Regions from separate parts of the Archangium sp. Cb G35 genome, predicted to be linked through region 2. Evidence: riboswitches for the same ligand, from Rfam matches in the RefSeq annotation. Region 2 holds a riboswitch; the other holds the start of a gene.

Region 1 (10,910 bases), on a different contig from region 2:
GACTCCCAGCTGGTGGCCCCTGTGAAAGTCGGGGACGGTGCGTATGTCGGTGCGGGCACCACGGTGACGAAAGATGTGCCTCCCGGGAGCCTCGCCGTGTCCCGTACGCCACAGCTCAACATGGAAGGCTGGGTGGAGAGGAAGAAGGCGCGCATGGCCAAGTCCGCGGAAGCAGGCACTTCCAAGCCGGACAAGGCCTCCGCGGGGTAGTCGGCCCGCGTCTTGCTTGTCTTGAGGGCGACAGGTGTCGCCCGATGTGGGTGGAAATGCCCCCGGAATTTGCAAACCGGGGTTCGGGCGTGAGAGAGGACGGACAACATGTGCGGCATTGTTGGGTATGTCGGGGACAAGGAGTCGGCTCCCATTCTGGTGTCCGGGCTGAAGAAGCTCGAGTACCGGGGGTATGACTCCGCTGGCGTGGCGGTGGTGAACCGCAACGTCCTGAACGTGGTGCGGGCCACGGGCAAGCTGAAGAACCTGGAGAACCGCGTCCAGACTGACGTGCCGCAGGGCACCGTGGGCATCGGTCACACGCGCTGGGCCACGCACGGGCGTCCCTCGGACGAGAACGCCCACCCGCACACCTACGGTGGCGTGGCGGTGGTGCACAACGGCATCATCGAGAACCACCTCGCCCTCAAGGAGGAGCTGCGCGCCAAGGGGCACCACTTCTCCTCCGAGACGGACTCCGAGGTCTTCGCCCACCTCATCTCCGATGAGCTCAAGAGCGGCCTGGATCTGCCGGCGGCGGTGCGCGCGGCCATCGCCCAGGTGAAGGGCACCTACGCCCTGGCGGTGGTGACCACCAGCGACCCGAACCGGATCGTCTGCACCAAGGACTCCTCTCCCATGGTGCTCGGCCTTGGCCAGGGGCAGAACTTCCTGGCCAGCGACGTGCCGGCGCTGCTCGAGCACACGCGCGACTTCGTCTACATGGAGGAGGGTGACCTGGCCGTCATCACCGCCTCCAGCGTGGACATCTACGGCCGCTCCGGCCAGAAGGTGAACCGGCCCACCCGCCGCATCGACTGGACGCCGATGATGGCGGAGAAGGGCGGCCACAAGCACTTCATGCACAAGGAGATCATGGAGCAGCCTCGCGCGGTGGCGGACACGCTGCGCGGCCGCATGCTCCTCTCCGAGGGCGACGTGCACTTCGAGGGCTGGAACCTGAGCCCGGAGAAGGTGCGCTCGCTCACCAAGGTGACCATCCTGGCGTGCGGCACCTCGTGGCACTCGGGCATCGCCGGCAAGGCGATGATCGAGTCCCTGGCGCGCATCCCGGTGGAGGTGGAGCTGGCCAGCGAGTTCCGCTACCGCGATCCCATCGTGGAGTCCTCGCACCTGGCCATCGCCATCAGCCAGTCGGGCGAGACGGCGGACACGCTGGCGGCCTTCAAGGAGGCCAAGGCGCGTGGTGCCACGGCGCTCGCGCTGTGCAACGTCATCGGCAGCGCCATGACGCGTGAGGCGGACATCACCATCCTCACCAACGCGGGCCCTGAGATTGGCGTGGCCTCCACCAAGGCCTTCACCACGCAGTTGGTGGGTCTCTACCTGCTGGCGGTGAAGCTCGGCCGCATGCGTGGCACGCTCACCGTCAAGGCGGCGCAGGAGCACCTGACCTCGCTGACCGAGATCCCCAAGATGATCGAGGACGTGCTCAAGTGCGAGACCTCGGTCAAGCGCGTGGCGCGCGAGTTCATGAACGCGCAGGACTTCCTCTTCCTCGGCCGCGGCCCCATGCACCCGGTGGCGCTCGAGGGCGCGCTCAAGCTCAAGGAGATCTCCTACATCCACGCCGAGGGCTATGCCGGCGGTGAGATGAAGCACGGTCCCATCGCGCTCATCGACGAGAAGATGCCGGTGGTGGTCATCGCGCCCAAGCAGCCGCACGTGGCGTACGAGAAGATCATCGGCAACATCGAGGAGGTGCGGGCGCGCGGCGGCAAGGTCATCGCGATCATCGACGAGGATGACGCGCACGTGGCCTCGCTCGCGGATCACGTCGTCCGCATCCCCGCCGCCAGCGCGCTGCTCGCGCCGGTGGTGGCCACCATCCCCCTGCAGCTGCTCGCGTACCACGTGGCGGATCTGCGCGGGAACGACGTGGATCAGCCGCGCAACCTCGCCAAGAGCGTGACGGTCGAGTAGTCCGCGCCGGATCGGTCCGCCGATCCAGCCCGCCCGGGGATGCCTCGCTTCGAGGCCCCCGGGCGTTTTCATTTCCAGCTGAGCCTTCCGGTCAGAAGGCCGCGTCGAAGGTGACCTCTCCGGCGACGCCCACCTGGTACGCCGAGACGCGGCGCTCGAAGAAGTTCGCCAGCTCCTGCACGTCCTGCAGGTCCATGAAGCCGAACGGGTTCTTCGCGCCGTAGCGCTTCGGCAGGTCCAACATCACCAGCCGCTGATCGGCGACGAACTCCAGGTACTGCCGCATCTCGTGCACCGAGAGCCCCGCGACCCCGAGTCCCAGGATGTCCTCGGCGAACTGGAGCTCGCACGCCACCGCTTCCTCCAGCATGGTGGCGACCTCGCGCTCCATCTCCGCGTCGAAGAGGCCGGGCTCCTCGCGGCGCACCGTCTTCACCACCTCGAAGGCGAAGGCCATGTGCGCGCTCTCGTCGCGGAAGACCCAGTTGGTCCCCGCCGCCAGCCCGTGCAGCAGCCCCCGCGAGCGCAGGAAGTACACGTACGCGAACGCCGCGAAGAAGAAGAGCCCCTCGATGCAGGCCGCGAAGCAGATGAGGTTCAGGAGGAATTTCCTCCGCTGCTCCCGCGTCTCCAGCCGCTCCAGCTCGCCAATGGAGTCCATCCACTTGAAGCAGAACTCCGCCTTCTTGCGGATGCTCGGGATGGTGTCGATCGCCGCGAAGGCCCGGGCCCGCTCGGCCGGGTCCGGCACGTACGTGTCGAGCAGCGTGAGGTAGAACTGCACGTGCAGCGCCTCCTCGTAGAGCTGCCGCGACAGGTACATGCGCGCCTCGGGGGCGTTCACGTGCTTGTAGAGGTTCAGCACGAGGTTGTTCGCCACGATGGAGTCGCCCGTCGCGAAGAAGGCCACCAGCCGCTGGATGAGGTGACGGTCCGCCGCCGTCATCTTCGAGCGCAGGTCTCCCACGTCCGTCGAGAAGTCCACCTCCTCCACCGTCCAGGTGTTCTTGATGGCGTTGCGGTACATCTCGAAGAAGACCGGATACTGCATCGGGCGCAGCGTGAGGTTCATGCCCGGGTCCAGCAGGCGCGCACCCGTCTTCGGCGTCGCGTGTGAGACCTTGTTGGGCACTACGGGGGCAGTGTCTCGCACGGGCGGGAGGTTCATCGGAGTCCAGGTGTCGTTCGTCGGTGCGCTCACTGGCAGGCCTCGCAGGCTTCGGGGTTCTCGAGGGAGCAGGCCACGGCCTGCTCATCGGTGGGCTTCGGCTCCGCTCGCGCGATCTCGCCGGTGCCGTTCAGCTTCGTGTCCGAGCCGTTCCGGGACGCGTCCACGGTGGCCTTCGCGATGCGCGTGGCCGGCCGCGAGCGCAGGTAGTAGGTCGTCTTCAGCCCCTTCTTCCACGCGTACATGTACATGGAGCTGAGCTGGCCGATGTTCGGCGCCTCCATGAACAGGTTGAGCGACTGGCTCTGGTCGATGAAGGCACCCCGGTCCGCCGCCATGTCGATGAGCGAGCGCATCGGCAGTTCCCACGCCGTGCGGTAGATGGCTCGCACATTCGCCGGAATCTCCTCGAGCGACTGGATGGAGCCCTCCGCCAGCTTGATGCGGGCCCGCATGTCCTCGTTCCACATGCCGAGCGTCTTCAGCTCCTCGACGAGGTAGCGGTTGACCTGGAGGAAGTCTCCCGAGAGCGTCTCGCGCTTGAAGAGGTTGGACACCTGCGGCTCGATGCACTCGTAGCAGCCCGCGATGGACGCGATGGTCGCCGTGGGGGCGATCGCGATCAGCAGCGAGTTGCGCAGGCCCACCTGCTTCACGCGGGCACGCAGCGCGTCCCAGCGCGCCGTGTCCTCGGGGACCACGTTCCACGCGTCGAACTGGAGCTCGCCGCGCGCCGCCCGCGTCTCGGAGAAGGCCGGGTGGGCTCCGTGCTCGGCCGCCAGGTCCGTCGAGGCGGAGAGCGCGTGGAAGTAGATCTCCTCGGAGATCTTCCGCGACACGGCCCGCGCCTCGGCGCTGTCGAAGGGCAGGCGCATCTGGAAGAACACGTCCTGCAGGCCCATGACGCCCAGGCCCACCGGGCGCCAGCGGAGGTTCGAGCCCTTCGCCGAGGGGATGGGGTAGTAGTTCAGGTCGATCACCCGATCCAACTGCCGCACCGCCGTCCGCACCGTCCGCCCCAGCTTCTCCCAGTCGAAGGACACCCGGCCGCTCTCGTCCACCGACGTGTGCCGCGAGAGGTTGATGGAGCCGAGGTTGCACACGGCCGTCTCGTCCCGCGACGTCACCTCGAGAATCTCCGTGCAGAGATTCGACAGGTGGACGACCCGGCCCGGCAGCGCCGTCTGGTTGCAGGCCCGGTTCGACTTGTCCTTGAACGTCATCCAGCCGTTCCCGGTCTGCGCCAGCGTCCGCATCATTCGTGCGTAGAGCTCGCGCGCCTTCAGCGTCTTCGCCGCGAGGCCCTGCCGCTCCGCTTCCTCGTAGGCGCGATCGAACTCCTCGCCGTACAGGTCCGTGAGGTGCGGCACCCCCTTCGGGTCGAAGAGGGACCACTTCCCATCCGCCTCGACGCGCTTCATGAAGAGGTCGGGGATCCAGTTGGCGAGGTTCAGGTTGTGCGTGCGCCGCGCCTCGTCGCCCGTGTTGTCACGCAGCTCGAGGAACTCCTCCAGGTCCGCGTGCCACGTCTCCAGGTACACGCAGGCCGCGCCCTTGCGCTTCCCGCCCTGGTTCACCGCCGCCACCGACGCGTCCAGCGTCTTCAGCCACGGGACGATGCCGTTGCTGTGCCCGTTCGTGCTCCCGATCAGCGAGCCGCGCGAACGCACCCGGTGGTACGCCAGCCCGATGCCTCCCGAGAACTTCGAGAGCATCGCCACGTCCGTGTACCGCTGGTAGATGCTCTCCAGCTCGTCCCCGGGCGAGTCCAGCAGGAAGCACGACGAGAGCTGCTCGTGGCACGTGCCCGAGTTGAAGAGCGTGGGGGAACTCGGCACGTACTCGAGCATCGAGAAGAGCCGGTAGAGCTCCAGCGCCTCGGGCACCGTCTCCCCGAGCGCCACCGCGATGCGCATGAAGAAGTGCTGCGGCGTCTCCAGCACCTCGCGCGTCGTCGGGTGCTTGAGCAGGTAGCGGTCGTAGACCGTCCGCAGCCCGAAGTACTCGAAGAGCCGGTTGCGCGAAGGGTCGATCGTGTCGTTCAGCTTGCGCGCGTTCGTCGAGACGAGCCGGGCCACGCGCTCGTTCACGAGGCCGAGCCGGTGCGCGGCGGCGATCGACTGCGAGAAGGAGTGGATCTCCTGACCGGAGACCTCCTTGTCGATGTACGTGGCGAGCAGCCGCGCCGCGAGCTTCGCGTACTCGGGCTCCTCCAGCGTCAGCGAGGCCGCGGTCTGGATGGAGAGCTGATCCAACTCCTGCGTCGAGGCACCGTCATAGAGGCCGGCGATCGTCTTCGTCGCCACGCGGATGGCATCCACCTGACGCAGCCCATCGCAACAGCGGCCGATCGCCCGGACGATCTTGTTCAGGTCCGCGCCCTCGAGCACCCCGTTGCGCTTGCGCACCCTCATGGTGGTGGGCGGCGGTGTCGTGGACGTGATGTGGGTTCCGTTCAGCATGCTCCTCCTCCTCCGTTCGCGACCGTGTGGATCCGCGGAGAAAAAGGTCTGCCCGTGTCGCGCATTGCGACGTGCGATGACTCGCCAGGCCGACCTTCGCCCCCTCGGGCGACTGGAGCACCCCACGAGGAGAGCGGACGGGCCGGACGAGCACGGGGAACCCGTGGCGCACGGAACCTTCCACCTCCCCACGAGGCGTCCAGGTCGATCCACCCCCGGATTTCTCCCCAGGGGCAGGTGGCTGGCAGGTCTTCGGGCTCGCGAGCACCCGGCTCATCGCCGACGCCTACAACCGTCCCCTTCCCAGCCTCTCGGCCAGTGTGCGTGGACGGGTTCGTTCTCGCTGACCGCTGCGGGGCAGCTCCGGATTCACACCGGATTCCCTTTCAAGCCCGGGCCGAGACCCGGGCACCAGCGACGCGCGTCAACGTAAGGGGGGTGCCCCATGCTGTCAAAGGATCAGTGGCCGACGTTCCGGGCCTTGTGTCCTGCTTCGAGCGATCGTACTTCTGGGCTACCTTGGGTGGCCCTTCTCGCGTTCCCAGAGCGCCAGGGAGAGCGCCTGTTGCAGCCCCGCCTGGATCTCGCGCGGGCTGAAGGGCTGGCCCGTGTCCAGGGCCCACGTCAGGAGCGCTCCCGCGAACTCGCCCGCCGTGCGGTAGCGCTGGTTCACGTCGGGTGCCAGCGCCTTGCGCATCACCGCCGCCAGCCGCTTGTCCAACGTGTCCGGCAGATTCAGCTTCGCCGACCGGATGGCCGCCATCACCACGTCGGGGTCGTCACTGCCGCGCTCGAAGGGGTGGAAGCCCAGCACCAGCTCGTGCAGGACGATGCCCATGGAGAAGAGATCCGAGGCCAGCGTCACCGAGTCCCCGCGCGTCTGCTCCGGCGACAGGTAGTGCAGCTTGCCCGCCGTCACGCCTTCCTCCGGGCCCAGGTCCAACCCGCGCGCCTTGGCCACGCCGAAGTCGCCGAGCTTCACCTCGCACTGCCCGGAGAAGAAGATGTTGGCGGGATTCACGTCCCCGTGGACCAGCTCCAGCGGCCGGCCGGTGCGCGTGCGCGCCTGGTGGAAGTAGGCCAGTGCCCGCAGTACCTCGATGCACACGTGGACGCCCGCGGCCAATGGGATGCGCTGCCCCTGCCGCTCGTGCGCCCGGAGCATTCCGTCCAGGTCTCCACCCACCAGGAACTCCATGGCGATGAAGTAGCGCCCGAAGGCCTCTCCAATCTCCAGCCGGTGCACCAGGTTGGGGTGCTCCAGCAGGCCCATCAGGTCCGCCTCGTCGGCGAAGGACTCGGCGGTGACGTCCTTGCGCATCAGCTTCAGCGCCACCTTGAAAGGGGCCCCCTTCTCGTCCTTCGCCTCCGCGAGGAAGACCTCCGCCATTCCCCCCGAGCCCAGGCGCGAGCGGAGCACATAGCGCCCGAAGCGGCGCGAGGGGATTTCCACGGTCTTGGGCTGTCCGGGGGGCTGCACGGTCAGCGATTCTACTCTGTCACCACCCTGATTCAGGTACGGGAAATGCCCACATGCCTCCCCGGAGGGCGGGGTGCTGTCATCCGGGTGGCGGCCGGAGGTCCCGGCGTCGGGTGGCGGAAGCTCCGGGGTAGGGGAGGGGCGGGATGCTTTGGAGGTAGTGGGTCCCGGTCGTTACAGTCCTGGCCGTGACCGACAGCACCCACACACGCCCGCCCGGCTCCGGTTCCCGCCAGGGCGAATTGGGGGAAGAGGGGAGCGCGGAGCTGCCCTCCCTGGCCCCCTGGGAGGCGCCGGCCAGCCCCGCCGGGCCCGAGGAGGACCTGGGGCAGGTGCTCGCCCTCGTCCAGGATGCGCGGATGGCGGCCAGCGACGCGGATCGCGCCCAGGTGGCCGGGGTGCTGAACCAGCTGCTGGACGCGCTGGCGGCTGGAGGGGGCTCGCGGGAGGTGGCGGATCTGCTCGAGCAGCTCCTGGAGAGCGGCCAGCTCGCGGGACTGGAGGACACGGGAGGCCGCGCGTGCCGGGCGGCGGCCACCGAGGCACTGACTCGGCTCGGCTTCCCCTACGCGCTGGAGGTCCGCCCGGAGGATCTGGCCTTCCTGCGTGGCCAGGATGGAGCCTCTAATGACTCCCCCTGGAGGCCCACGGCGGCCGGGGCGCTGATGGCGGTGGGCATCGCCGCCCAGGTGCTGACCCATACACCGTCCCTGGAGCTGGACGGCCCGGGGCTGCCCCTCGTCCTGCTCTGGGGACTGTCGCTGCTGTCCCTGGTGCCGGCGTTGTTGGGCCCTGAACGCTCGGCGTCACAGCGGGCGGGCCTGCTGGGCCTGCTCGTCCTGTCACTCCTTCAGCTATACCTGGGCGTCTTCGGGGGTTACTACGGAGCCCTCAGCGGGGGAGCTGGACTGTTGGCCTGGTTGCTCCTCATGCTGCCTCGGCGGTGAACGCCGTGGGTCATGTCAGAGGGATGGACTAGGGTTATCCCTACGCGATACTAAACGCGAGTTCAGGTGGGCCGGGGTGGCTCGCCGCATACGCAAGGAGCAAGACGAAATGGCCGTGAATCCAGAGAAGGAGAAGGCGATCGAACTGGCGATGTCCGCTGTGGAGCGCCAGTTCGGTAAGGGGTCGATCATGCGGCTCGGCAACGAGGAGCCGCTGGTCCGGGATGTTCAGGCCATTTCGACGGGAAGCGTCTCGCTCGACATCGCACTGGGCGTCGGCGGTGTGCCCAAGGGCCGCATCGTCGAGATCTACGGGCCGGAGTCTTCCGGTAAGACGACCCTCTGCCTTCACATCGTGGCCGAGGCGCAGAAGCGCGGCGGCGTGGCCGGCTACATCGACGCCGAGCACGCGCTGGACATCGGCTACGCGCGCAAGCTGGGCGTGCGCACCGATGACCTGCTGCTGAGCCAGCCGGACACCGGTGAGCAGGCGCTGGAAATCGCCGAGATGCTGGTGCGCTCGGGCGCCATCGACGTGCTGGTGGTGGACTCGGTGGCGGCGCTGGTTCCCAAGGCCGAGCTCGAGGGCGAGATGGGTGATGCGCACATGGGTGTGCAGGCCCGTCTGATGAGCCAGGCGCTGCGCAAGCTGACGGGTACCATCAGCAAGAGCCAGACGTGCGTCATCTTCATCAACCAGATCCGCATGAAGATTGGCGTGATGTTCGGCAACCCCGAGACGACGACGGGCGGTAACGCGCTGAAGTTCTACGCGTCGCAGCGTCTGGACATCCGCCGCGTGGGCGCCATCAAGAATGGCGAGAACGTGGTGGGCAGCCGCACCCGCGTGAAGGTGGTGAAGAACAAGGTGGCGCCTCCGTTCAAGGAGGTCGAGTTCGACATCATGTACGGCACGGGTATCTCGAAGGAGGGAGACCTCATCGATCTGGCGTCCAACGACGGCATCATCGAGAAGAGCGGCAGCTGGTTCTCCTTCAAGGGCGAGCGGATCGGCCAGGGCCGTGAGAACGCGAAGGACTACCTGCGCGACCACCCGGAGGTGCGCGTGGAGGTGGAGCGGCAGGTGATGGAGAAGTACGGCATCGGCAAGCCGGCCCTGGCCGCCGTCCCGGCTCCCGCCGAGGAGACTCCCGCCGAGGGCCACAGCGAGAAGCGCCAGCGCGCGAAGGCCGCGAAGTAGTCCGGGCCTTCTCAGCCTGAAGTACCAGGGGCCGTCTTCCCGAGAGGGGGGGCGGCCCCTTGCTTTTCTGGTACCCCCGCGGCCCGTCACAACGGTTCTTCGTCACCCTCCGCCCGCTGGAACTTCCCACGGAGCCACAGGAGGGCTTCATGTCCAAGACCGTGCAGGGCCTGCTCACGTTCCTCATCTCGCTCGTCGTGCCCACGGTGGTATTGCTGAGCATCAGCGTGCTGCCGGTGTGGCAGGGCGTCTTTTCGCCGCAGACCGTGGCGGCACTTCCCAAGGTCGCGCTCATCGCCGGAGGCAGCTTTGGCCTGCTCTATGGGCTGGAGGCGGGCATCCTATGCATCTATGACCTGGAGACGGCCGCCGGGTGGATCGAGTTGTTCATCGACCTGACGTGGAGCCTGCCGAACACGATGGCCGGGTTCGTGCTCGGCAACATCATCTACATCTTCTTCGGAGCGCCCTCGCGTACGGATTCCGAGGGGCAGGCGTGGATCAGCTTCCAGCCGCGGGGCTCGGGTGGCTTTGGCCACAGTGTTCTGCAGACCATCGGGACGGTGAACCTGGGTGGCGCGGGTCAGCACGAGCGGATGCACCTGTTGCAGGCCCGGGTGCTCGGTCCCGGCTACATCCCCCTGGTGATTGCCTCCTACGCCGTCACCTTCACCCTCCAGGTGGTGTGGACCCTCACCCTTGGCGGGCTCCTGGCGCTGATCGGCGTGCGGAACAAGGCGTACTTCGAGCCGCCCTCCCACTCGGCCGTGGGTGGCTTCTTCGGGTGGATCTACTACGCCACCCCCATCGAGTTGTTCGCCTACGCCACGGGCAATCCCTGACATCTCGCAGCTTCGTGCTCGGGCCCAGGCGCAGCCGTGACCGTGGTGGCGCCCGAGTAGCCGACCGCTACCTGGGTAGGCGCGCTCGCCGAGGTCACGCCTTCATGAACGCTTGCATCCTCCGGTGGCCCGGCTGGCGCCTCCAACTCGAATAATTGAGTCTCATTGTGTCATCGGGTGTGAGTCCTCCTCCGTCTATCCAATTGCACCCTGTCGGTCGTACGCTCCGGGCCAGCCCACCCGGGTCCATCGTTTCCGCCCGAGGGCGTGGCGAACACTCATACGAGGAGCTGTGCATGACGGCCATTCCGATGGAAGTTGCCGATCCCTTTGAACTGATGCATCCCGAGCGGCGGAAGGATCCCTATTCCGGCTACGCGCGGATGCTCCGGGAGGCACCTGTCCATTTCTTCGAGCCGTGGGGTGCCTGGTTGGTGTCGCGGTACGCGGATGTGAACGCGGGCTTCCGCGACATGCGCCTGTTGTCGGCCCGGACGGGCCAGTTCTCCGCGGGCATGTCCGAGGAAGTCCGCAAGATGATGGAGCCGCTGGCTCGCAACCTGTCCTCCTGGGCGCTCTTCCTCGATGCTCCCAGCCACACGCGCCTGCGCGGGCTCATCAACAAGGCCTTCACGCCACGCATGGTCGAGGCGTTG
Region 2 (10,910 bases):
GCAGCAGCATCCGGCGCTCTCCTCCCGACATCGCCTCGCAGGAGCGCTCCGCCAGGTACGCCACCCCGAGTTCCTCCAACACCTCGCGCGCCACCGCCTCGTCGCTCGCCGAGGTGAGGCCCCACAGGCCCAGGTGCGGACTGCGCCCCATCAACACCAGCTCCAGTCCGCTGAAGCCCTCGGCGGGCTCGAAGCCCTGCGGCACCCACGCCACGTTCCGGGCGAGCGCCCGCGCCTCCCACTCGCTCCGCTCGCGCTCCAGCAGGCGGATGCGGCCGCGCGTCCAGGGCATGGCCCCCAACACACTCTTCAGAAGCGTGCTCTTGCCGGTACCGTTGGGCCCGAGCACCACCCACAGCTCTCCCGCCCGCACCGCGCAGTCCACGTCGCGCAGCACCGGAGCCGGCCCATAACCGGCGCTCAAACCCTGGATGTCGAGGAGCGTGTCCACGGCGCGTCGGAAGGGCCCCGCCTCAGGAGCCCTTCTTCCTTCTCTGGATTTCCCGCTGCAATGCCCGCACCTTGCCGAGCAGCTCGGCGCTCTCGACGTCCCCCATGCCCACCACCTCGGACTCGAGGTCATCGTAGCGGCTGCACAGCAGATCGAGGCTCTCGCACGCGTAGACGCGGGTGAGCGCCTTGTAGGCCGTGCGCGTGCGGGCCCACTCCTTCTGCAGCAAGGACTGGCGCGAGGACGGACGCTTGCGCTGGACCTGACGCTTGCTCGAAGCCGAAACCGTGGCGTTGGACGGAGCGAGCGGAGCGAGCAGCGCCTCGTCCGCGGACAGCTCGATCTCGGGAGAACCCGTGTCCCCCGTGGGAGCCGCGCTGGGAGCCGCGGCGAGCGCCTCCACCGGAACAGCGGCCGGAGCCGGAGCGGGAGCAGCCGTGCCAGGGTTCTCCGTGTTCGCGGAAGCCGTCCGCGCGGAATCCGTCGCGGCGGCGGGCTCCCCGGCCGCGGGAGCCGGAGCGGACGAAGGCTCGGAAGGTGCCGGGGTCTGGGCCTGCTTCTTCCCCTGGAAGAGCGGACGCGCGGGCGGAGGTTCCACCGGCACTTCTTGGCGAGGCGGCTCCAGGAAGACGGCGGCGCTCAGGCCACCGCCCAGCAGCAGGAGCACCACCACGGCGAGCCACCCCCACGGGAATGGCCGTGCCGGCACGGACGTGCGGCGGGTGATTTCCGGCCGCGCTGGCGGCTCCGCCTCGTCGCGTCGGCCGCTCGAGTCCTCGCGCTCCTCCTGATTCCGGGCGGTGACGGCCATCATCCTCGACGTGGAGGTGGTCGGGCGCGGGGGCACCACGGGAGTGCCCGTCGACGTCACGCGCCGCCGGGGCCGCCGCGTCTTGCCCCCTTGGGACACCTCGTCGTCCGGGTCGCGGGTCAGCGACTCATCGAGCACCACGCGCGGCTGGGTGTCCTGGCGATACACGTCCTGCAGGACCACGCGCGGCTGGGTGTCCTCGTGACCCGAGGGCATCTGCATGCGCGGATTCGTGTCCGCCAGGCCCACGTCCACCTCGTCCCCGAGCGCAGCTCCGGTCTCGGAGGCGGAGGCGCCCTCCTCCTCCTGCTCGCCCGTCTCGTAGGACAAGGGAGGCGCCGGGCGGGAGTCCTGTGACTCCTCGATGGCGCTCAGGTCCTCATCCGAGCGGAGCGGCTCGGACCACATGGGCGTATCCTCGATGGGCACCGGCGCGAGGTCCTCCGGAGGCGCCTGCTCCAGCATCGGCACGGCATGCGGTGCGCCCGGCGCGGAGGACACCACCAGCTCGCGCGTCGGGGCCATGGACCCGGAGACCGGGATGGCCGGTGTGAGCGGGACACGTGGCGAGGACGGCACCGCTCCCATCTGAACGGAAGGCCGGAGAGCCGGGCCCGTGGCCCGGGCCGCACCCGAGCCGGGCTCCTGGGAAAGCACCGGAGGAGCGGCGGAAGCACGGACGGGAAGCGGAGCGGGCGCGGGACTCCTGGGCACGGCCGGCGCCGTGAGCCCCGAGATGTCCACCGTGGGCGAGCCTCCCGGTGGCGAGTGCCGATCCTTCCGCGACTCCTCGATGGCCTCCACGGCGACGGCGGGCCGGGTGGGCTCGTCCATGGCCGAGGCGGGCACGGCCGGGCGCGTCTCGCCGTCATCGCGCACCGGAGCCCCCTCGCGCGTGCGCGGCGTGGGACGGAAGGAGAGCGGCTCGAAGGAGCCCTCCGGCCGGCCCGACTTCGACGACGGCTCGGCCGAGAGCCTCGGCGCGGCACCCTCGGGCGCGCCCACCCCTCCGGACTCCGGCTCGAGCGGACGCGCCGCTTCCCGGAGACTCGCCAGCAGCCGCCGCTCGCCCTGGTACTCCGGGCCGAACAGCTCGTGCATGTACCGGCTGACGTTCTCCGGACCCGAGGAGGGATCCAACTCCAGCAGGCACGCGTTCAGCTTGCCGCGCAGCTCCTCCGCCGATTGGAAGCGCTGGGCCGGATCCACCGCGAGCGCCTTCATCACCAACTGCGTCACCGCGGGCGGCGCGGACGGCACCACCTCGCCCAGCGGCTGCACCTCGGGCTGGGCCACCGCGGACATCAGCTCGCCCGGAGGCAGCAAGTCGAAGGGGTTCTTCCCCGCGATGAGCTCGTACAGACACAGGCCCACCGCGTACAGATCGCTGCGGCGATCCACCGGCTGGTGCCGCGCCTGCTCCGGCGACATGTAGAGGAACTTGCCGAGGATGATGCTCGGGTTCGTCTTCGCCGCGCTCAGCCGGCTCTTGGCCAGGCCGAAGTCGATGACCTTCACCTCCCCCTCGTAGGAGATGAGGATGTTCTGCGGCGAGATGTCCCGGTGCACGAGGTTCAGCTCGCCCTCGTCATCTCCCTTCTTGCGGTGCGCGTAGGCGAGCGCGTCCAGCACCCGGCCCATCACGAACAGCACGAAGGTGAGCGGCAGCGGCTTCTGCCTGTCCCTCGCCCGCGCCGCCACCTTGCGCAGATCCTTGCCGTCCACGTACTCGAGGGCCATGTACGCATCGCCCTCGTGCAGCCCCATGTCCAGCACCTGCGCGATGGAGCCGTGTGACAGCTTCACCAGCGTGCGCGCCTCGCCCACGAAGCGCTCGACGAACTCCGGATCCTCCGCCAGCTGCGGCAGTATCTTCTTGATGACGCACAGCTTCTCGAAGCCCTGGGCGCCCTCCAGCCGTGCGAGGAAGATTTCTCCCATGCCGCCGGTGGACAGCTGGGTCAGCAGCGTGTAGCGGCCGAACGGCACGGGCCGGAACGGACGCAGTCGAGCGGTCGAGGACGACGGGTTCATGCCGGACGCTGGGCGCTATGCTCGCAAGGGGGGCGCCCATGCTCGCATTGTTCCGGGTCCGAGTGCGAGTCTCCGCCGAACCATCCCCACTACATTTCCCTACCTCAGCCCACACCGGGATTGGTGAGCTGGGGGATGTCCTCGTCCACGACCTCGAAGGCGGCGACCTTGTCGCGGGGGGAGCGGATGAGGCGCTCGCCGAGGGGGACGACGTCGAAGCGGGCGCCGATCACCGCGAGCGTCTTGCCGGTGATGAGCACCTGGCCGGGCGAGGCGGTGGAGGCCAGCCACGAGGCCACGTTCACCCCGTCGCCCACGGCGGAGAAGGAGGGGCGGGACTCGGGGCCCACGAAGCCCGCCAGGACGCGGGCGGTGTTGATGCCGATGCGCAGCTCGCAGCGCTCCTCCGCGGGGCGGCGGGCCATGTGGCGCTCCCAGTCCTCGCGAAGGGCGAGCGCGGCCCGTACGGCGCGCACGGCGTCGTCCGGCTTGGAGGCGGGAGTGCCGAAGAGGGCGCGCAGCGACTCACCGAAGAAGGTCTCCAGGACACCCTCGAAGCTGAAGACGAGCCCACCCAGGCGCGAGTGGAAGTCGTTGAGCAACTCGGTGGTGCGCAGGGCACCGAGTTTCGCGCCCAGCGCGCCGAAGCCGACGAGCTCGGCGTGGACGATGGTGAGGTTGCATTCCGCCAGCGCGGGCAGCCTGCCACCGGAGCGCTGGACCTCGGGCGTGCGCCGCTCGGCCACCTCGGGCCCGAGGAAGCGCTCCAGGTGGTGACGCAGCGGAGAGGCCCCACTGCCCGAGGCGGCGGAGAACTTCTGCACGCCGGTGGCCACCAGGTGCGCCACGGCGGTGCAGGTGTCGAGCATGATTTCCAGCTCGGTGTCGTTCGCCGCGGAGGTGTTGACGTAGAGGACGCCGGAGAAGGGAGGCTCGAGCCCGATGGGGATGCAGAGCACCCGGTCCACACCATAGAGGATGACGCTCTCGCGGCTGGCGAAGCGGCGGTCATCGCGCACGTCGCCCACCACGAGCGCGCGGCCCTCGCTGAGGGCCTGCTCGATGATGCCATCGGAGACGGGCACCTCGCCCTTGGCGAGCTTGCCGCGGTGGCGCACGGCGGCGGGCACGAAGACGCCGGTGGGGTGGCGCAGCAGCACCACGGCGGTGGTGGCGTCGATGCGCTCGAGCACCCGGTCCATGGTGGCCTCGAGGAAGGCCGTCAGGGTGGCGGAGGTGGCGAGCGCCTCGGCGGTGTGGAAGAGGAGGAGGAGCGTCTCGTAGGCTCCCCGGGGGGCGGTGGGCGCCGCCGGGAGGATGGGAGCGGCGGTGGCGGGAGCAGTGTCGAAGGGGCTGGAGAAGTTGTCGAGCGCCCGCAACAGGTCCACGTTCTTGATGTTCTTGGCGAAGATGACGGAGGGCCCCACGTCATCGCCATGGCCGAAGCGGCGCACGCCTCCGGCGCCCAGGTCCACCATCTCGGTGGCGGCGTTCTCCACCTGGTTGGGCTGGCGCACCGAGAGGGTGTTCTCGCCCAGGGAGATGGTGTCGCCGGGGAGCAGGGCGATGCTGCCTTGCAGGGGCGTGCCGTTGACGCGGCTGCCGTTGCGGCTGCCGAGGTCCTCGATGCGCAGGGTGTCGCCCTCGGCCACGAGCCTGGCGTGCCGTCGTGACACGAGATCCCCGCCGAGGACGATGTCGTTCTCATCCGCGCGGCCGAGGTGCGTGACGCCCTCGGGAAGCTCGTAGGCAGTGTCGAAGTAACCCGGGCCGTTGATGATGATCTGCCACATCGCGGCGGGGAGATTACACGACCCGGGCGCGCCATTCGCCTGGAGGCGGCGATTGACACCCGGAGTCAAATCCGCCCCAGGGTGGGTGGAGCCACGCCGTCAGCGGGGCCGGTGGATCCACACCGAGTCATCCACCCGCGCCACCCGGAAGCTCTGTAACGGACGGGTGGCGGGACCGAGCAGGACCCGGCCATCCTCGCCGAAGCGCGAGCCGTGGCAGGGGCACTCCAGGAGGGCCTGCCCGGGGACGTGGGTGACGTGGCAGTCCCCGTGCGTGCAGATGTGCCAGACGGCGGAGAAGCAGCCCGACGCGGTGTGGATGACCACCACGTCGAGCAGGGCCTCGGGGACGCGCACCACCGCCGAGCCCCCCGGACGCCTCAGCGCCGGGTACTCGGTCAGCTTCACCTCCACCCAGCCCTCCTCGGGACGGCCGGGGGTGACGCCGCAGGCCTCCGCGTCGGAGAACGGGAGGACGGTGGCCTCCCGCCACTCGGGACCACAGCCGGAACAGAGCGCGGCGAGGGCACAGGTGCCGTGCAGCAGCGAGCCGAGCACGGCTCGCCGGTCCATTCCGGGGGTCTCGGGAGGCGGGGGCGCGTCCATCACTTCCACTCGCAGATGGGAGAGCCGTTCACCACCGCGACGGCGTCCAGGTCGAACCCGCCGGAGGTGAAGCCGTAGCCATTCAGCCCACTGTCCCGGATGCGGATGAAGCGGGCCCGGGCCACACCGAGGGTGGACAGGTCGAAGCCGTCCCCTCCCGCCACGGACGGATCCGTGGGGCTGATGCCGTTGTCCGGCGTGGAGAACACGGGCTTCACGCCCGCGCAGCCGGGGTAGCCCTGGGTCCCATCCGAGGGGTCACAGGGGAACTCCCGCCACGTCTTGCCGTCCTCGCTCACCGCCACGAAGGCCGTCTCCGCGTAGTTGCTGAAGGCGTTCTCGAAGACGAGCAGGTCCACGCCGGGCCCGTCCACCACGCCGATGTCGGTGAACTCGAGGACGATCTCCCCCCGCTCGCCGAGCGAGAGCACGTCCAGCGAGCCCATGCCGGAGCCGCCACCACGGGGCGGTCCGAGCACGATGGTGGGGTAGCCGTCCTGGCCGAAGCCGGCGGAATCACCGGGTGAGAAGGAGAACACCTTGTCGGCGAACGGGTTGTTCTCACTCGCGCAGACCACCGGGGCCGGGGGGTCCTTCTCCTCCTCGGAGGGACCCCCGCAGCCCGCGGCGAGCAGGCACATGGAGAGACAGGCGCGCCAGCGCGCCAGGGTGCCGTGCATCCTCATGGCCCTTAGCGCTGCTGCAGACGGACGAGCCGGCGGCCGTTCTTGTCCTTCACGCCGACGAGCAGATCCTCGCCCATGGGAGCCATCGTCACCACGTTGGTGCAGGTGTTGCTGGTGGTGAGGACGGGCGTGAGGTCACCCGCGGTCACGGTGCTGGGGGTGATGCCGCCCACCGTCAGCTCGATGCGCGAGACCTCCTGGGTGGCGGTGAAGGTGCCACGGTGCAGAGCCACACCCTTGCCGAACCCCGCGACGCCCTGGAGATCGCTTTTCGCGTAGATCTCGATCGCGTTGGGGTTGGTGAGCGCGAAGGCCGTCCCGCCCGAGATGGCAGGCGAGTACACCGCGGGAGCCACGGCGGTCAGGTAGTTGATGCTGTCCCACGGATCAGACGTCGAGGTATCGGAGGCCGCGTAGCCGAGCACGGCCACGTTGTCGCTCGTGACGGCCGAGTAACCACTGAAGGCACCCGAGACCGGGAAGGTCGCCAGCTTCGAGCCCTGGAAGGGCTTGGTGTCCGTCCGCAGCGCGTAGATGGCGGTGTCACTCCCGGCCACGCCCTCGATGCCCACGCCGTTGATGAGGAAGGCACCGGGAACGGCGGCGGCGGAGAAGTTGCCCGCGGCGGAGACGTAGCTGGTCTCGGCCGGAGTGACCGTGTCGTAGACGAGGACCTTGCCCGGGAAGCCGGCCTCGCCCTTGGTGTAGCCGGTCAGCAGCCGGGTGCCATCATTGGTGAGATAGCCGCTCGGGAACGCGCCCATCTCCGTCTCGGGGATGACGGCCTGGAGGGGCGTGGTGCTGGAAGCGATGGCCGGCCAGGTGCCAAGCGCGTAGAGGCTGTCGTCGGCGCCATTGAAGCCGTACAGCTTGAAGTCGCTGCCATTCTTCACGGCGGTCACCGCGCCGATACCATCGGGGAGCGTCACGGACTCGGCGATGGCGAAGCCCGCCTGGAGCTGCAGCGTGCCGAGCTTCGCGTCATGCACCAGGTCCGCGCACGTGCCCGCATCGGTACCTGCGTCCGTCCCCGCATCGGTGCCCGCATCCGTTCCCGCGTCAGTGCCGGCATCAGTGCCCGCGTCGGAGATGTCCCGCTGCACACAGCGGTTGTCCACGCACTCGTAGCGCTTGCCCTCTGCGGGAGCGCCCTGCTTGTTCGCGCAGTCGGTCTGGTCGACGCACTCCTCTTCGCAGCCCGTGACCAGCAGCCCCAGCGACAGGGTGCCCAGCACCACCACGAAGCGGCCGAACCGGCCCGAACCCATCGTTCCCATCTTCATTCGCGTCCTGCTCCTCGCCCCCTCGGGCGGAATGCCTTCGAGAGGAGTGGGAGCGGGATGCGAACCGGACACGGCCTGACAGAGGACGCACACGGCGGCGCACCCGCTGCCTCCCCTCGGAGGCCTCGGTGTTGTCCGTGCCACCGGCACGGGTCCTCGGCAGGTTTTCGGACTCACGGGCAGCGAGGCCTCGCGAGGAAGCCACCTTGTCTACTGGCCGTCGCTTCCCAGGCCTCGGGAGAGGACCAGTGCATCCTGACGGTTTTCGTTCCCGTTCACCGCTGCGGGGCAGTCCCGGACTCACACCGGGTTCCCTCGAGTCCCCACCGGCAGGTGGAGGAACCGAAGACGGTGGGCGGGATATGGCGGCGGGGCATCTCTTGTCAACTGCGAGTACCGCGGGCGGGATTCGAACCCGCAACCTCTGCGTTCTGAGCGCAGCACCTCTACCAGGTTGGGCTACCGCGGCATGTGCTTCCACTGCTGGGACTGCGAAGAGCGGTCGGCGGGAGTCGAACCCGCGTTCTCCTGAGTGGCGCTCAGGGGCCTCACCTCTCGGCCACGGCCGCATGTTGCGCTCCAATCGCATCCAAGAGCGTGTGCTGCTGCGTGTACCCCGTACGGGAGTCGAACCCGTCTTTCCGCATTGAGAGCGCGGTGTCCTCGCCGATAGACGAACGGGGCAGGAGAGCAGGACCCGGAACGACAAGAGGCCGGGTCCCTTTCTGGGAGCCCGGCCTCTGAGTCCCACGCCTCGTCTGGTGGGACGAGGTCGCGGAAGCTTCAGAGTCCGGGCGGTAGACCACCCTCCAGCTCCAGGCCGGAGAGGTCCAGAGCGGTATCCAGACCGGGACGCGTCAGCGCGTCGATGCCAGCGTCAGTGTCGTTGAGGTGCTTGAGGTTCATCGGGCTGTTCTTCGTCACCGTCGTCATGGTCACCGCTCCTTTCACCTAGAAAAGACGCTGCACGAATCCATTCCTGACAACGCCCGCTCGCGCCTGGAGCGATTGACAAAACGGCCTGCCCCCACTACCGCTCGCGAGCAGGGAGCTCTCTTGACGCAGCGTTCGCAGCACTTCGCCGTTCTTGCTTCTCCAGGGTGGGTTGCCCTGCTCGTCGCGTGGTCGATCCTCGACGGCACGGCGTGGGCGCAGGCCACCGTCGTGCAGGCGCCCATCGGGGGCCACTCCCTGCTCCTTCCCAACCGGGTCGTCTGCGGCCCGGCGTCGGAGGGCTGGACGGTGGGCGAGGATTCACGCTCCGTCCGCCCACCCCGGGCAGGCAGTGAACGCGTGGGCCAACCGGTGACGCTCCAGGTGGCGCCCGCCGCGAGCGGCTGCTCGGGCACCCAGGAGACGCTCACGCTCGTGGCGACAGGGGCCTTCCCGGAAGTCGAGCCGGCGAGCGTACTGCTGGCCGCGGACGAGGGGCGGCTCGAGCTGCGCGGGCGAGGGCTGGCGGGAGCGCAGGTGTTCTGGCCGGGCCCCACTCGCGACGCGCGAATGGAACACGAGACCTGCCTCAACACCGGGCCCTCGGAGACTCCGCAACCCTGCGTGTTGCCGGTGCGCCGCGGTGTGCCGGCGGACGTGCCACTCTTCCTGCTGCCGGCGGGGGCGCGCTTCGGTGAAGGCGTCCTCACGTTCAATGCCTCGGGCCGGCGGCTCGAATCCTCGGAGCTGCAATTGCGCCCGAGCCGCGTCATCCTGTCCTCGGTCCTGCCGGGAGTGCCCGCCCTGGATCTCTCCACGGGAGAAGGCCGTCTGGCGCTGCCACACCCCGAGGCCATCTCGTCCGTCGACTGTGGCCCCGCCCGCTGCGAGCTGAACGAGGGCGGCGTCTCCGTGCGCGCCGTGCCGGGCCTCGTCACGAGTCTGGGCCTCCGGGTACGCCTGGTGCCCCGGGTGTTCGTCGCGCGGGGCGAGGCACTCGACAGCAGCGCCTCCACGGTGCTGCAACTCCTGCACTGCCCGGTGGAGCTCGTGTCGGGACCGCCGCTGAGAAGCGCGGAGGACATGCGGGTGGTGGTGCGGGTGGACCCGCGCTGCGCGTCCGAGGCGCGGACCTTCCACTGGCGCGCCAACGGCGAGCCCGCCGGGGTGACCCAGGTGGTCCGGGAGGAAGAGGCGACCTTCGTGTTGCTGCGGGTGGGGCGCCTGGGCGCGGACCGGTTGACCCTCACGGCCACCCGCTCCGAGGTGGACCCGACCGTGATCGCCACCACCGCGGCGGACACCGTCACGGCGCCCTACCCTCGCGCGAGTCTTCAGCTTCCCGGTTTCGGCAAGATCGACTTCATTCCCACCAACCGGGAGGCGGACCTCTCGGTGGCGTCTCCGGGTGAGCGCGCGAGGCTCGTGCCGCTGTCCGTCGAGGGGGCCTACTCGGTGCGGAACGACCAGGGGCGCTTCCGGGTGCGAGGGGATGAGAACAACAGCGGCTTCGTCCCGCTGCGCTTCGGCTACCGCGTCGAGGGGTTGCCGCAGGCCTTGCGCTCGGTGGACCTCGCCGTCGTGTACGAGCGGACCCAACGGGCGCTGCGGGAAGCCTCGGTGCCCGCGCAGCTCAGCGCGTCGGCCGAGTCCGAGGAGCCACTCATCGAGTTCCTGTGTGCCGACAAGGACGGGAATCCCCAGCGCATCCATCCTGGCAAGCCGACGCGCATCCCCTTCGACGCGCGTGACAGTTGCCGCATCATCATCCACCGGGAGCGGCTGAAGCCCGAGGATGGCTTGCAGGAGATCATCCTCGAGGTGGAGGTCACTTCCGCCAGCGGCTCGGCGCGAGAGGCCGCGCGGGTGAACGAGCGCATGGTGCTCCAGCCAGGCGGCGAGCCCCGGACGTTCTGGCTCAAGAACGTGCTCGAGCAGTTCGACCGCATCGTCGTACGCGTCAGCCACATCGTGGACGAGTCGCGCTACCTGCTGGCGGCGCCCTCGTCACGGGCCAGCATGCCCTCGGTGCAGTGGTCGGCGACCGTCGAGGGCTCGCGGCTGCGCCTGTACGCCACCGCCACCATCCCCAGCGGCCTCTACCGGCTGAATCAGCCGACGGGGCAGCTCACGCTGAACTTCGGCCTGCTGTCCCGGCTCACGTTGTTGGACGAGCATGGCAAGGAGGGACTGCTCGGACTGGAGTTGGGGCTGATGGGCGTGGGGCTCGTGCAGACGGGAGGACTGCTGAACGACTATCCCCCCACGCTGGCCGCCGTCGCGGGATTGGGTATCCGCGTCCCGCTGGGAGGA

Evidence for each region. Region 2 has a riboswitch for cobalamin ahead of BO221_RS36370 (hypothetical protein). Riboswitches for the same ligand answer to the same signal wherever they lie in the genome.
Region 1: another riboswitch for cobalamin. It lies ahead of BO221_RS18315 (ribonucleoside-diphosphate reductase subunit alpha); the one in region 2 lies ahead of BO221_RS36370 (hypothetical protein).

The regions. Positions count from the first base shown of each region.
Region 1 covers NZ_MPOI01000005.1:501,190-512,099, forward strand. Annotated here, with positions in the region: gene glmU (bifunctional UDP-N-acetylglucosamine diphosphorylase/glucosamine-1-phosphate N-acetyltransferase GlmU) at 1-210, shown strand, start outside; gene glmS (glutamine--fructose-6-phosphate transaminase (isomerizing)) at 319-2,154, shown strand; gene BO221_RS18310 (ribonucleotide-diphosphate reductase subunit beta) at 2,246-3,226, opposite strand; gene BO221_RS18315 (ribonucleoside-diphosphate reductase subunit alpha) at 3,352-5,784, opposite strand; cobalamin riboswitch at 6,010-6,215, opposite strand; gene BO221_RS18320 (serine/threonine-protein kinase) at 6,299-7,264, opposite strand; gene BO221_RS57355 (hypothetical protein) at 7,453-8,211, shown strand; gene recA (recombinase RecA) at 8,321-9,412, shown strand; gene BO221_RS18335 (hypothetical protein) at 9,562-10,254, shown strand; gene BO221_RS18340 (cytochrome P450) at 10,551-10,910, shown strand, end outside.
Region 2 covers NZ_MPOI01000013.1:379,556-390,465, reverse strand. Annotated here, with positions in the region: gene BO221_RS36395 (ABC transporter ATP-binding protein) at 1-451, opposite strand, end outside; gene BO221_RS36390 (protein kinase) at 474-3,203, opposite strand; gene BO221_RS36385 (adenylate/guanylate cyclase domain-containing protein) at 3,401-5,089, opposite strand; gene BO221_RS36380 (ubiquinol-cytochrome c reductase iron-sulfur subunit) at 5,189-5,662, opposite strand; gene BO221_RS36375 (cell surface protein) at 5,695-6,375, opposite strand; gene BO221_RS36370 (hypothetical protein) at 6,387-7,664, opposite strand; cobalamin riboswitch at 7,805-8,026, opposite strand; tRNA gene BO221_RS36365 (tRNA-Leu) at 8,059-8,133, opposite strand; tRNA gene BO221_RS36360 (tRNA-Gly) at 8,162-8,233, opposite strand; tRNA gene BO221_RS36355 (tRNA-Glu) at 8,277-8,348, opposite strand; gene BO221_RS55080 (hypothetical protein) at 8,448-8,597, opposite strand; gene BO221_RS36350 (hypothetical protein) at 8,721-10,910, shown strand, end outside.